2 regions of the Salmonella sp. HY31 genome follow, and region 1 is predicted to be linked to the other one. Evidence: predicted binding sites of a transcription regulator. Region 1 holds the regulator's gene; the other holds the start of a gene.

Region 1 (7,713 bases):
CACGCAGTTAAGATAGCAAATCCTAAATGATTTGTTACATGAATCATTTAAATGTGTGAAGCGTAGCATTTTAATCAAAATTATTAATGGGCTTGAGTCGGTTGCAGGAGGATGTTCACCATGAAAAAAATTGGCGTAGTGCTCAGCGGATGCGGCGTCTATGACGGCGCCGAAATTCATGAGGCCGTTCTGACGTTGTTGGCCATTGCCCGCAGCGGCGCGCAGGCTGTCTGCTTCGCGCCGGATAAACCACAAGCGGATGTCATTAATCACCTGACCGGCGAAGCGATGGCGGAAACGCGTAATGTCCTGATTGAGGCGGCGCGTATTACGCGGGGCGAGATTCGTCCCCTGTCCCAGGCTCAGCCAGAGGAACTGGATGCGCTCATTGTGCCTGGTGGTTTCGGCGCGGCGAAGAACCTGAGTAATTTCGCCAGCCGGGGGAGCGAATGCCGTGTGGATAGCGATTTAGCCGCGCTGGCGAAGGCCATGCACCAGACCGGCAAGCCGCTGGGATTCATCTGTATCGCGCCCGCAATGTTGCCGAAAATCTTTGACTTCCCGTTACGTCTGACGATAGGGACGGATATTGATACCGCTGAAGTACTTGAAGAGATGGGCGCCGAACACGTACCTTGCCCGGTTGATGATATCGTTGTGGACGAGGATAACAAGGTCGTGACCACCCCTGCCTATATGTTGGCACAGGATATCGCCCAGGCGGCAAGCGGCATTGATAAATTAGTGTCGCGCGTGCTGGTTCTGGCGGAATGAGCAAACGACGCATCGCGCCGTTAACGTTTTTGCGCCGTCTACTTTTACGTACTCTTGTTGCGCTCGCCGTCTTTTGGGGCGGCGGTATTGCTCTGTTTAGCGTGGTTCCGGTGCCTTTTTCGGCGGTGATGGCGGAACGGCAGATTAGCGCCTGGCTGAGCGGAGAGTTCGGGTATGTGGCGCGTTCTGACTGGGTCAGCATGGCAGATATCTCGCCGTGGATGGGGCTGGCGGTAATTGCGGCGGAAGACCAGAAGTTCCCTGAGCATTGGGGCTTTGATGTTCCGGCGATTGAAAAAGCGCTGGCGCATAATGAGCGGAATGAGAGCCGTATTCGTGGCGCCTCCACGCTTTCGCAGCAAACGGCGAAAAATCTCTTTTTATGGGATGGACGAAGTTGGGTGCGCAAAGGTCTGGAGGCCGGGCTGACTCTGGGCATTGAAACCGTCTGGAGCAAAAAGCGCATCCTCACGGTTTATCTGAATATCGCGGAGTTTGGCGATGGTATTTTCGGCGTGGAGGCTGCGGCCTGGCGATATTTCAATAAGCCCGCCAGCCGCTTAAGTATGCCCGAAGCCGCGTTGCTGGCGGCCGTATTGCCAAATCCGTTACGCTATAAGGCGAATGCGCCTTCCGGCTATGTGCGTAGTCGACAGGCGTGGATATTGCGCCAGATGCGCCAACTGGGCGGGGAAGCTTTTATGACGCGCAACCAGCTTAATTGATTTTGCCGGATGGCGACGTGAACGTCTTATCCGGCCTACGATCCGTGTCGTCCAGGCCTGATAAGCACAGGCCATTAAGCTTCGCGCGAAGTGAGCGCCAGCCCTTTCTTGTCTTTTGGCTGCGCGTTCCTCTCCAGGGCAACGACCAGCGCAGGCTGGGCGATAAACCGCTGCCACACTCTCTCCAGTTTGCGTTCACAGCACCATGTTGACCAGGTCGCTAGCGGGATAAAGGTACTTTCACCCAGATTGTCACAAACCACCGGCACTACTTCTGACTCGCTGATTCGCTGGCACAGGACGTTTTGCGGCTTCAGCGACATTGTCACAATATGATTATCAAACAGGTAACGTTTCAGTTTCTTCAGTAGCTGGCGCAGGACGGCGACATCCTCTTCATAACGGCATTGCGCAGCGAACTCGGTCAGGGTGATAGATGGCGCGCCGTTGAAATCGGTAATCATGTCGTAGACATAGCCAGTACCGCAATCGGTTTCCACCGTGCCGTAATAACGGGGGATAGCGCTCCAGTCTGTCAGGTAGCGGGACAGACGCGCATAGTAGCTCAGTTCACGCCGAATCTCTTTATCGCCGCCGTGCTCACGGTTGTAAATAACCTTTATGCAGCGCCGGGCATTATCCGGGTGCATATAGCATTTACGATGTCGACCGGCGCCCAGCGGAGTCTGTTCGGATAAGGGGATCATGGCGAGTCCTGGAAAATTTTATTCACATAAATTTAGTATGGACAAAGAATTTAAATAAAACCTAAACGAAATTTTTAAGGTTTTCTTAATGTTTTTATGCATAGGTAAAACGCACGAAATGTACAAATCTTACGAAAGGGTGGGACTGCGGGACAATTGGCAGGCGTAACATGCCCGGCTTTGGGTTGGCTGTCATCAAATACCGGGACGGCGTGGGGGAAATATGGAATAGAGGGGGAGGCTTAGTCTTCGTCAAAGCCGGAATTGAACAGAGCGATAACCGCCGCCAACGCTTCAACTTCTTGCGGGCCGGTGGCTTCAATTTCTATCTGGCGTCCTTTGGCTGAATCGAGCATTAACAGCGCGATGACGCTGTTCGCTTCCGCTTCGGTGCCTTCGTCATTGCGTAATAGCACCTCGGCGTCAAAACCCTGCATCAGTTCGAAAAGCTTCATGGCAGGCCGGGCATGCATGCCCAGCTTATTGGTAATTTCAACAGTTTGCTTTACGGTCATGTTTTGCGTTTTTCCAGCGTGCGATGGCGAGACTGGACGTTTTTACCGCGCGAGCGGAAGTAGTCTGCCAGCTGTTCTGCAATATACACCGAACGGTGTTTCCCGCCGGTACAACCAATAGCGACGGTAAGGTAGCTGCGGTTGTTGGTCTCCAGCATCGGTAACCATAGCTCAAGATAGCTGCGAGTTTGATAGATAAAATTGTGAACTTCTGTGTGCCGGTCAAGAAATGCGGCTACCGGCTTATCAAGCCCGGTCATGGGGCGCAGTTTTGGGTCCCAGTGCGGGTTGGGCAGGAAGCGAACATCGAACACATAGTCCGCATCGATCGGGATACCATGTTTAAAGCCGAAGGACTCAAATACCATCGTCAGTTCGCGCTCGCGTTTGCCCAACAGCCGGGTACGCAGCATCTCCGCCAGCTCATGAACGGACATTTCCGAAGTGTCGACGATTAGATCCGCACGAGAACGTAATGGCTCCAGCAGGTCGCTCTCTTTATCGATCGCACTCTCTAAAGAAAGGTTTTTGCTGGAAAGCGGATGCAGACGTCGCGTGTCGCTGTAGCGGCGAATCAAGGTATTGCGGTCGGCGTCAAGAAACAGCAATTGCGGCGAGAAAGCGTCAGGCAGATTATTCATCGCCTGTTCAAAAATCTCAGGTGATTCAGGCATATTGCGCACATCAATGCTGACGGCGGCGGAAATCTGGCGATCGGCCAGTGTTCGCGCCAGATCGGGCAACAGCACGACGGGAAGGTTATCCACGCAGTAAAAACCCATATCTTCCAGCGCGCGTAGAGCGACAGATTTACCTGATCCGGAACGCCCGCTGACGATCATCAGTACCATGTACCGTTTCTCCTCACAACGACAGAAAGAAATGCCATTGAGTTGTTATGCCTCATTCTGCTCACCTTCGGTGTCAGTAATGATTTGATACAGCTCTTCATCATTCAGCGCCGCGCGCAGGCGGCGGCAGATCGTTTTATCCGCCAGACGTTTCGCGACCAGCGACAGCGTATGCAGATGCGTTTTAGTCTGATCGGCGGGCACCAGCAGGGCGAAGAGGAGATCGACCGGCTGGTTATCGATGGCATCGAACGCGATAGGCGTTTCGAGCTGAACGAACACGCCGACGGCGCGTAAGGTATCTTCTTCCAGTTTCCCGTGCGGGATGGCGATACCATTACCAATACCGGTACTGCCCATTTTTTCGCGTGTCAGAATGGCTTCAAACACGACCTGAGGAGGTAAACTGAGCTGTTTTGCCGCCAGTTCGCTGATGATTTCCAGCGCGCGTTTCTTACTCTGACAATGAACGCCGCTACGCGTACACTCCTGGTTAAGTACACTGCTCAGTTGTAGAGTCGTATCGTTATTTATCATAATTTCACCTAAGAACCTGTCCTGTCAGGTTGATGGCCAGGTTCGGAGCGCTAACTGTACAAATGGCCCGTTGTGTCACACAACAGGCCGTCCTGCACTGGCTAACTGCCCGGACAATTAGTGTTGTTTCAGTTTATCTTTATGCCTGGTTAACTGCCTTGCCAGTTTATCAATCAAGCCGTCAATGGCGGCATACATATCCTGGCCTTCCGCGCTGGCGTGAATTTCGCCGCCGTTAACGTGTAGCGTCGCATCCGAGATGTGCGTGACCTTCTCCACTTTCAACACCACGTATACCTGATTAATCCGCTCAAAATACTGTTCAAGTTTGGCGAATTTCGTCGTCACAAATTCACGCAGGGCTTCAGTAATTTCGACGTTATGTCCGGTGATATTGAGCTGCATAGTGTCTTCCTTATCGGTTGGGTCAAACCAGCTGTTTGCGTTGGTTTGACGGCGGAATGGATAAAGACTCTCGGTACTTCGCAACAGTGCGGCGCGCCACCATGATACCCTGTTCTGACAGCAGAGAGGTTAACTTGCTGTCGCTCAGCGGTTTCGCGGGGTTTTCCGCCGCAATTAACTTCTTCACCAGCGCGCGAATCGCGGTGGAAGAGGCTTCGCCTCCGCCTTCGGTATTGACGTGGCTGGAAAAGAAATATTTGAGTTCAAAAATACCGCGCGGGCTGTGCAGATACTTCTGCGTGGTCACGCGGGATATGGTGGATTCGTGCATCTCGACGGCCTGGGCGATATCCGCCAGTACCATCGGTTTCATATATTCTTCGCCCTGTTCAAAAAAGGCTTGCTGTTGCTCGACGATGCAGCGACTGACACGCAGCAGCGTGTCGTTGCGGCTTTCAAGGCTTTTTATCAGCCACTTCGCATCCTGTAAATTACTGCGGATGAACTGGCTGTCGGTATCGTTGCGCGCGCTGTTGCACATGGCGGCATAGTGCTGGTTAATCTGTAAACGGGGAATACTGTCGCTATTAAGCTCCACCGTCCAGCGGCCGTTATGCTTGCGTACCAGCACATCCGGGATAACGTACTCCGGCTCGCCGGTCTGGATCGACTGACCGGGTCTGGGATCGAGCGACTGAATCAGGTTTACCGCCTCTTTCAGTACCTCTTCTTTCAGTCGGGTAACGCGCATCAACGTGCGGAAATCGTGGTTGGCCAGCAGATCAAGGTGATCGCAGATAATGAGCCGCGCCTCTTCCAGCCACGGCGTGGATTTGTCGAATTGTGAAAGCTGGATCAGCAGACAGTCGCGAAGATCTTTCGCCGCAACGCCCACCGGATCAAAACGCTGAATACGCTTCAGGACGGCTTCGACTTCATCAAGATCTACCTCTTCATCGCCCATGCTTTCGCGAATTTCATCCAGGGATACGGTGAGATAACCGGTATCATCTACCGCATCGACAATGGATGTCGCAATGGCGCGATCGGTGTCCGAGAAGGGCGTTAGCTCAACCTGCCACATCAGATAATCCTGCAACGACTGCGTCGTTTCGCCCTGATAGACGGGCAGTTCATCATCGATATAATCGCCGCTGGGGCCGGATGGCGTCCCGGCGGTGTAAATTTCATCCCAACTGGCGTCAAGCGGCAGCTCTTCCGGCATCTCTTTCTGTTCGAGCGCATCTGCGGTATCGAGAGGATCGTCATCCTGAGGTTGCTGAGTGTCGATTTCGTCATGAAGATCGGTTTGCTCAAGCAGCGGGTTATTTTCCAGCGCTTGCTGGAGTTCCTGCTGAAGTTCCAGCGTAGACAACTGCAACAGACGGATGGCCTGTTGTAGCTGAGGCGTCATCGCCAGTTGTTGGCTAAGCCTGAGTTGCAAACCTTGCTTCATATTCAGAGTCGTTTTCTCCCGCTAGAGCAGCATAGCCCTCTACCCTATCAGAGTCTGAAGTCTTCCCCAAGATATACACGCTTAACGTGTTCGTCTTGCAGGATTTCTGTCGGCGTACCGTGGGCGATAAGGTGGCCCTGGCTTACGATATAGGCGCGTTCACAGACTGCCAGCGTCTCACGGACATTATGGTCGGTGATCAGCACCCCGAGCCCGCTATCGCGCAGATGTTCGATAATGCGTTTGATGTCGATAACGGAAATCGGGTCAACGCCGGCAAAGGGTTCATCCAGCAGGATAAATTTGGGATTAGCGGCCAACGCGCGGGCAATTTCTACACGACGGCGTTCACCACCGGACAGCGCCTGTCCCATGCTGTCGCGCAGATGCTCAATATGAAACTCTTCCATCAGCTCGTTGGCGCGGTCTTCTCGCTGTTCTGCGGTCAAATCGTCACGAATTTGCAGTACCGCCATCAGGTTATCAAATACGCTGAGACGGCGGAAAATAGAGGCTTCCTGCGGCAAATAGCCGATACCGCGGCGCGCGCGCGCGTGCAGCGGCAGCAGACTGATATCTTCATCATCAATGATGATATTGCCCGCGTCACGCGGCACGATACCGACGACCATATAAAAGGTGGTGGTTTTACCTGCGCCGTTTGGACCGAGCAGACCGACAATCTCCCCGGAGTTAACGGTCAGACTGACATCTTCCACTACGCGACGGCCTTTATAGGCCTTCGCCAGATTCTTTGCAGTTAATGTTGCCATAACGAATTAGTTACTCTTCTTTTGCGCCGGAGTCTGGCCTTTGTTTTTGTCTTGCAACTGCGACGGCACCAGAACGGTGGTGACGCGTTTGCCTTTCTCGCTGAAGGCCTGCATTTTCTGCTCTTTCACCAAATAGGTGATTTTGTCGCCAGTAATGTTGCTGTCAAGCTGTTCCAGATAAGCGTTGCCGGTCAGCACCACAAAATCTTTTGCCAGTTCGTAATGCATATGTGAAGCGTGGCCTTTCACCGGTTTACCGTTGTCCTGCATCTGGTAGAAGGTGGCCGGATTGCCGTAACCGTCGATCACCTCTTTCCCTTGCTCGCCGCCAGGGCGGGTAACAACGACTTTATCGGCGTTGATCTTAATCGTGCCCTGGGTCATCACCACGTTGCCCGTAAAGGTCACGACGTTGCCTTGCATATCCAGCGACTGTTGATCCGAGTCAATATGAATAGGCTGCTCGGTATCGCCCGTGACGGCGAATGCCGGAATGCTGGCGGCCAGCAGCGAGCCGGCAAGCATAAGATTAAGGCTGAGTTTGTTTGTTTTGAATTTCATAAGAGGTTCTAACCTTTTCAATCAGCTCGGCGTTCTTGCTGCGTAAGTTACCGCGCATTTTCAGTCCGCTGGAGTTAAATGTTGTGCCGTATAACGTCACCAGATCGTTCGAAGTAACGTCCTGCGTCACCAGATTAATTTGCGCGTTATCGGTGGTAATTCTGCGTAATTGAGCGTCAGGCACCAGGGCGTTGACTTCAACATGGCCATACAGATAGAGCATCCGATCGTTAGTCAATTTGGCTTTATCGGCTTTGATCGACCATGTCGGCACTTTATCCTTATCAAAGGTGGTTAATACCGGTTGCGTAAACCATGAGACCGCCTGATCGGAAAAATATTCAACGTGCTGTGCGATCAGACGATAGCTCAACGCGCCTTCCGGACTGTACACGACGGTATCCGTATG
Region 2 (7,713 bases), 590 kb from region 1:
GCGCGCCGAGGAACGTCACGCCGTAAACTTTCGCCATACACATCACCGCCAGCGCGCCGGTAATCGCCAGGCCAACCGCCAGCAGCGGCCCTAACAGACGACCAACAAACGCACCGCTATTGCCCAGTTTGAAGAAGGACTGGTAAATCACCCACTCGCCGGCAAAGCCGTTCAGCGGCGGCAGCGCGGCCATCGCCATCAGACCGACCAGCATGGCGATAGAAATAACCGGCATCCGTTTGCCAATACCGCCCAGTTTTTCGATATCGCGATGACCGGTACGGAACCAGATGCTGCCCGCGCCCAAAAACAGTACGCTTTTGAACAGACTATGGTTCAGCAGATGATAGAGTCCGCCGGTCAGACCCAGCGCGATCAGTACCGGCTGATTGAGAGCAATCCCGGTAACGCCTGCGCCCAGACCGAGCAGAATGATGCCGATATTTTCCAGCGTGTGATAGGCCAGCAAACGCTGAATGTTATGCTCCATCAGCGCATACAGGCCACCGACAAAGGCGGTGATCATCCCAAGCACCAGCAGCGCCACGCCCCACCACAGCGGCGCATTACCGCCAATCAGCGACAGCGACAGAATGCCCAGCAGCCCGATTTTCATCACTACGGTCGAGAACAGCGCGGCGGCGGGAGCGCTGGCGTTAGCGTGCGCCTGCGGCACCCAGCCGTGTAGCGGGATAATCCCGGCCAGCAGACCAAAACCGATAACGCCGAGCAGCCAGATATCGGAGCCCAGCGGCAGTTGCTGAGCGCGTTGATCCAGCAGCCCCAGATCCAGCGTGCCGTAGCGCTGCCACACCAGCCAGCAGGCGATTGCCAGTAGCAGCGTACCGAGACGACCCAGCGCAAACCACAGTTTGCCCTCTTTGCTACCGCCGGTAAGGAACACGGCGCAGAGCGCCATGATTTCCGCCATCACCACCATCGTCCCCAGATTACTGGCGACCACGGCGCAGACGGCTGCCGCCATCAGCAGGTTGACCAACAGTCCGTTGGCTTTTACCTGTGGATGGCGATGCCAGTCGATATTGAACAGGCTGACGAACAGACCGCACAGCCCCAGAGTAATCAGCCAGATAGCATTCAGCGGCGTAATTTGCAGCATGTGGCCGGTAAACGGCATCACGCCGCTAACCGTAACGGCGCTGTTCAGTACGGTGAACCCCGCGCCTGCCGTACACAGGCTGCCGACCGCGCCGCCGATACCGGCAATCCAGCCGCTCAGCGCTTTATGAAACGAAAACAGAAACGCCAGAACGGCGGCGGCGGCGGCGGCAAACCACGCTACGCCACTAGTAATCAGTGAAAGTGAACTCATTATGCATCCCCACTCTGAGCCTGCTGAAACAAGGTGAGATCGCCAAAATCGGTATTAAACGTCAGCTCACGTTTACGTTTGCTGGCGCGGGCGATATCCGTGTTATCCACCAGGTGTAGCGCTTTGGTTGGACACATACGTACGCAGGCCGGGCCTTGCTCGTCAAAACTGCACAGGTCGCATTTCACCGCGATAGCGCGTACGCCCGGCACCCAGTCGAGCAATGTACTGACACGCGCAGGCGCAGGCGGCGCGGGCGGCGCTTTCGGCGTATTGGCGTTCGCCGGAATATGCAGCGGACGGCTGCCGGAAAACTCAATAGCGCCAAACGGACAGGCAATACCACACAGTTTGCAGCTCACGCACAGGTTTTCATTAAGCTGGACAGCGCCGTCAACGCGATTAATCGCGTTAACCGGGCATACCGTGGCGCATGGCGCATCTTCACAGTGGTGACAGAGCTGCGGCGCAGATTCTTTTTCATTCAGCATCACTTTCAGGCGCGGCATTGATTGCAGGCCATGCTGGCGATGCGTCTCTGAACAGGCGGCCTCACAGGTGTGACAGCCGATACAGAGAGTGGAGTCAGCAATTACAAAACGATTCACCAGGCATTCCTCAGGTGATTGTCATTTTTGACGAAAACATGCCGTTGAAATGTCATTTTCGACACTTATCGACACGCCCATCCCCAAAACATTCATGACGTGGCACAGCGCCACATCGCGAATCAAAGCGGGCAACGCCTCAGGCTTATACAGCCGGGCTGTGTCCCTTTACCAGTTGGCGCAAATTGACCGGCGAGTTGGTTTCCACCGCGGCATAGAGGCTGTCGTAAACGCTGGCGATTTTTTCCAGATAGTGCTCCAGCACCTGCTCGCGATCGCGGTTGTTAACCCGTTCATCAACCTTGCCGTCGATATCGAGTTGTGCCTGTGCAATCAATTGCTTATCTTCGCCATCTTTGGTTTCAACGTAGTATTCAATGGTGTGGCTGTTAAAACCATCCGCCAACGCGACGTAAATACGAAAGTGCTCAAACAGGACAAAGCAAAGATCCCTTTCCGGCGCGCAGCTCATTGCGTGATGCAGGCGCGCTTTCGAGAGGGTGATCCCCTGAACCAGCGAGTTGCAGTAAATATGCCACTGGTCCTGTAGGCGACGATGCCGTTGCGCGATGTAATCGGCTTTTTCGCTTATTTCCCAAATAGTCATGTCAGGTTACCCGTTTAACAGAGATGCCTGCGTTAAGCATTTTTCATGCCAATTATTAACCTATTGTTTTAATAGCATATTGACGTAATTATTGCCGTTTCGACGCGGTGACGACATGTCATTTCGTCATTGTCGACATGACCTACCAGGGGATGCAAACATTGGCATAAATATTGCTTTACAGGGGGCAACCACTACGGGAGGCGATATGCACGAAATCACCCTCTGCCAACGGGCACTGGAATTGATTGAACAACAGGCTTCAGCATACGGTGCAAAACATGTGACAGCCGTCTGGATCAAAATTGGCGCATTTTCTTGCGTAGAAACCAGCGCTCTTTCCTTTTGTTTTGATCTGGTATGCCGCGGCACGATAGCAGAAGGTTGTAAACTGCACCTCGAAGAACAGGAAGCCGAATGCTGGTGTGAGCATTGTCAACAATATGTCACGTTGTTGACACATCGTGTACGGCGTTGTCCACAATGTCATAGCGATACGCTGCGAATTGTGGCCGATGATGGCTTACAAATTCGGCGCATAGAGATTGATGGAACAGAAGATTAATGCCAGATGGCGGCTTCGCCTTACCCGGCCTACAACGACGATGACAACCTGTGGGCCGGATAAGACGCTCGCGTCGCCATTCGGCAGAAAGCCTGTAACAAGAAAAGATCAGGAGTAAGCGATGTGTACGACTTGCGGTTGCGCTGAAGGCAACCTTTATATAGAAGGCGATGAGCATAATCCACACTCTGCGTTTCGTAGCGCGCCCTTTGCCCCAGCGGCTCGCCCGGCGCTAAATATTACAGGCATTAAAACGCCTGAATTTACCCCAAGTCAGACCGCAGAAGGCGATCTGCATTACGGTCATGGCGAAGCTGGAACCCATGCGCCAGGTATGAGCCAGCGGCGGATGCTGGAGGTCGAAATCGACGTGCTGGACAAAAATAATCGTCTGGCAGAGCGCAACCGCGCCCGTTTCGCCGCCCGCCAGCATCTGGTGCTCAACCTGGTGTCCAGCCCCGGGTCCGGTAAAACCACCTTGCTGACCGAAACGCTGATGAAATTGAAAGACCGTGTACCGTGCGCGGTGATTGAAGGCGACCAGCAGACAGTGAACGACGCCGCCCGCATCCGCGCCACCGGCACGCCCGCCATTCAGGTAAACACGGGCAAAGGCTGCCATCTTGATGCGCAGATGATCGCCGACGCCGCGCCGCGCCTGCCGCTGGATGACCGCGGTATTCTGTTTATCGAAAACGTCGGTAATCTCGTCTGCCCGGCCAGCTTCGATCTGGGCGAAAAGCATAAAGTCGCAGTGCTTTCCGTGACCGAAGGCGAAGATAAGCCGCTGAAGTATCCCCATATGTTTGCCGCCGCGTCGCTAATGCTGCTCAATAAAGTCGATCTGCTGCCCTACCTCAATTTTGACGTTGAGAAGTGCATCGCCAGCGCGCGTGAAGTGAACCCGGAGATTGAAATTATCCTGATTTCCGCCACCAGCGGCGAAGGCATGGATCAGTGGCTGGCCTGGCTGGAGGCGCAGCGATGTGCATAGGCGTTCCGGGTCAAATCCGCGCCATTGACGGCAATCAGGCAAAAGTTGACGTCTGCGGCATTCAGCGCGACGTCGATCTCACATTAGTCGGCAGTTGTGATGAAAACGGTCAGCCGCGTCTGGGTCAGTGGGTGCTGGTTCATGTCGGATTCGCCATGAGCGTCATTAACGAAGCGGAAGCGCACGATACGCTCGACGCGCTACAAAATATGTTTGATGTTGAGCCGGACGTCGGCGCACTGCTGTATGGTGAGGAGAGATAATGCGTTTTGTTGACGAGTACCGTGCGCCGGAACAGGTAATGCAGCTCATTGAACACCTGCGTGAACGCGCCACCCTTCTTCCTTACACTGCCGAACGTCCGTTGCGCATTATGGAAGTCTGCGGGGGTCATACCCACGCGATTTTTAAATTTGGTCTCGATCAGTTACTGCCCGAAAACGTGGAGTTTATTCACGGCCCCGGTTGTCCGGTCTGCGTGCTGCCGATGGGACGTATCGACAGTTGCGTGGAAATCGCCAGCCATCCAGAGGTGATTTTCTGCACCTTTGGCGATGCCATGCGCGTGCCGGGGAAACAGGGTTCTCTGTTGCAGGCTAAAGCGCGCGGCGCGGATGTCCGTATTGTTTATTCACCGATGGACGCGCTGAAGCTGGCGCAGGATAACCCGACCCGCAAAGTGGTATTCTTCGGACTGGGCTTTGAAACCACCATGCCGACCACCGCCATCACGCTGCAGCAGGCAAAACAGCGCGACGTGCGAAACTTCTACTTTTTCTGCCAGCACATTACGTTGATCCCGACGCTGCGTAGCCTACTGGAACAGCCGGACAACGGCATTGACGCATTCCTTGCGCCAGGCCACGTCAGCATGGTCATCGGCACCGAGGCGTACCAGTTTATCGCCGCCGGTTTTAATCGCCCGCTGGTGGTGGCAGGATTCGAACCGCTTGATCTACTGCAAGGCGTGGTCATGCTGGTTGAGCAGAAAATAGCGGCCCTAAGCCAGGTTGAAAACCAATACCGCCGCGTGGTGCCGGATGCCGGAAATATGCTGGCGCAGCAAGCCATCGCCGATGTGTTCTGCGTTAATGGCGACAGCGAGTGGCGCGGTCTGGGCGTGATTGAATCTTCCGGCGTCCACCTGACGCCAGAGTATCAGCGCTTTGACGCCGAAGCGCATTTCCGCCCAGAGCCGCAGCAAGTCTACGACGATCCGCGTGCCCGCTGCGGCGAAGTGCTGACCGGCAGATGCAAGCCGCATCAGTGCCCGCTATTTGGTAAAACATGTAATCCAGAGACCGCGTTCGGCGCGCTAATGGTCTCTTCCGAAGGCGCATGCGCCGCCTGGTATCAGTATCGTCAGCAGGAGTGTGAAGTTTGAACAATATACAACTCGCCCACGGCAGCGGCGGCCAGGCTATGCAACAGTTGATTAATAGCCTGTTTATGGAGGCCTTTGCCAACCCGTGGCTGGCGGAACAAGAAGATCAGGCACGTCTGGAGCTGGCGCAACTGACGGCGGAGGGCGACCGTCTGGCGTTTTCTACCGATAGCTATGTGATCGATCCGCTCTTTTTCCCCGGCGGCAATATCGGCAAACTGGCGATTTGCGGTACGGCGAACGACGTTGCGGTGAGCGGCGCGATCCCCCGCTATCTCTCCTGCGGCTTTATCCTTGAAGAAGGGCTGCCGATGGAGATGTTAAAAAGCGTGGTCAATAGCATGGCGGCGACCGCGCGGGAAGCGGGTATCGCCATTGTAACCGGTGACACCAAAGTTGTGCAGCGCGGCGCGGCGGATAAATTGTTTATCAACACCGCCGGCATGGGGGCGATTCCCGCCGATATTCACTGGGGCGCGCAAACGCTGAGCGTTGGCGATGTGCTGTTAGTCAGCGGTACGCTTGGCGATCACGGGGCCACTATCCTCAACTTGCGTGAGCAACTGGGGCTGGATGGCGAGCTGGCGAGCGACTGCGCAGTATTAACGCCACTTATTCAGACGCTGCGGCATATTGACGGAGTGAAGGCATTGCGTGACGCCACGCGCGGCGGCGTGAATGCGGTCGCCCATGAGTTTGCGGCGTCCTGCGGTTACGGTATTGAATTGTCCGAATCCGCACTTCCGCTCAAACCTGCCGTGCGCGGCGTTTGCGAGCTGTTGGGGCTGGATGCTCTGAACTTTGCCAACGAAGGAAAACTGGTGATTGCCGTTGAACGGCAGGCCGCAGATCGGGCGTTGGCGGCGTTACGCGCGCATCCGCTGGGACGTGATGCGGCGCTGATTGGCGAAGTCGTCGAACGCAAAGGCGTTCGCTTAGCCGGACTCTATGGCGTGAAGCGAACCCTTGATTTGCCACACGCCGAACCGCTGCCTCGTATATGCTGATACACAGCCCGGTAGCGCTACGCTTACCCGGCCTGACTCGTAGCTACCGGATAAGCGTCAGCGCCATCCGGCAAAAATGTAAAACGAATACCTATAATTCATAGACCTTTTCGCACCGCGCCGCGGTATTTTCCTGGAAAAGCAACATGTCGTATACACCCATGAGCGATCTTGGACAGCAAGGCTTGTTCGATATCACTCGTACCTTATTGCAGCAGCCCGATCTGGCGTCGCTCAGTGAAGCGCTTTCGCAACTGGTAAAGCGTTCAGCGCTCGCCGACAGCGCCGGCATTGTGCTATGGCAGGCGCAGTCGCAACGCGCACAATATTATGCGACGCGAGAAAATGGCCGTCCTGTTGAATATGAAGATGAAACCGTACTGGCGCACGGCCCGGTACGTCGCATCCTTTCTCGCCCCGATGCGTTGCACTGTAATTTCCATGAGTTTACCGAAACCTGGCCGCAGCTTGCCGCGGGCGGTCTCTACTCGGAATTTGGTCATTACTGCCTGCTTCCTTTAGCCGCGGAAGGCCGTATTTTCGGCGGCTGCGAGTTTATCCGTCAGGAAGATCGCCCCTGGAGTGAAAAGGAGTATGACCGTCTGCATACGTTTACCCAAATTGTCGGCGTGGTCGCCGAGCAAATTCAGGACCGGGTAAACAATAATGTCGATTATGATCTGTTGTGTCGCGAACGCGATAACTTCCGTATTCTGGTTGCGATCACCAACGCCGTCCTGTCGCGCCTGGATATTGATGAGCTGGTAAGCGAAGTCGCTAAAGAGATCCACCACTATTTCAATATCGATGCGATCAGCATCGTGTTGCGCAGCCATCGCAAAAATAAGCTGAATATCTACTCCACCCACTATCTTGATGAGCATCATCCGGCGCACGAACAGAGCGAAGTCGACGAAGCCGGCACGCTCACGGAGCGCGTCTTTAAAAGCAAAGAGATGCTGCTTATCAACCTCAACGAACGCGATCCGCTTGCCCCCTACGAACGAATGCTGTTCGATACCTGGGGCAATCAGATCCAGACGCTTTGCCTGCTGCCGTTGATGTCCGGCAAGACGATGCTTGGCGTACTCAAACTGGCGCAGTGCGAAGAAAAAGTGTTTACCACGGCTAACCTCAAGCTGCTGCGTCAGATTGCCGAACGGGTGGCAATTGCAGTGGATAATGCGCTGGCCTATCAGGAAATCCACCGTCTGA

The links. The regulator sigma-54, encoded in region 1, starts transcription at its own class of promoters, with help from an activator protein. The targets are predictions, from matches to a motif close to GTTGGCACANNTTTCGCTNT.
Region 2: the regulator sigma-54 is predicted to act here: its motif matches at 2,709-2,728, upstream of hypA (hydrogenase maturation nickel metallochaperone HypA).

Annotation. Positions count from the first base shown of each region.
Region 1 is NZ_CP170479.1:4,441,650-4,449,362, reverse strand. It holds gene elbB (isoprenoid biosynthesis glyoxalase ElbB) at 121-774, shown strand; gene mtgA (monofunctional biosynthetic peptidoglycan transglycosylase) at 771-1,499, shown strand; gene yrbL (PhoP regulatory network protein YrbL) at 1,574-2,206, opposite strand; gene npr (PTS phosphocarrier protein NPr) at 2,449-2,721, opposite strand; gene rapZ (RNase adapter RapZ) at 2,718-3,572, opposite strand; gene ptsN (PTS IIA-like nitrogen regulatory protein PtsN) at 3,618-4,109, opposite strand; gene hpf (ribosome hibernation promoting factor) at 4,227-4,514, opposite strand; gene rpoN (RNA polymerase factor sigma-54) at 4,537-5,970, opposite strand; gene lptB (LPS export ABC transporter ATP-binding protein) at 6,018-6,743, opposite strand; gene lptA (lipopolysaccharide ABC transporter substrate-binding protein LptA) at 6,750-7,304, opposite strand; gene lptC (LPS export ABC transporter periplasmic protein LptC) at 7,273-7,713, opposite strand, start outside.
Region 2 is NZ_CP170479.1:3,847,488-3,855,200, forward strand. It holds gene hycC (formate hydrogenlyase subunit 3) at 1-1,333, opposite strand, end outside; gene hycB (formate hydrogenlyase subunit HycB) at 1,333-1,941, opposite strand; gene hycA (formate hydrogenlyase regulator HycA) at 2,087-2,548, opposite strand; gene hypA (hydrogenase maturation nickel metallochaperone HypA) at 2,757-3,113, shown strand; gene hypB (hydrogenase nickel incorporation protein HypB) at 3,235-4,107, shown strand; gene hypC (hydrogenase 3 maturation protein HypC) at 4,098-4,370, shown strand; gene hypD (hydrogenase formation protein HypD) at 4,370-5,491, shown strand; gene hypE (hydrogenase expression/formation protein HypE) at 5,488-6,498, shown strand; gene flhA (formate hydrogenlyase transcriptional activator FlhA) at 6,645-7,713, shown strand, end outside.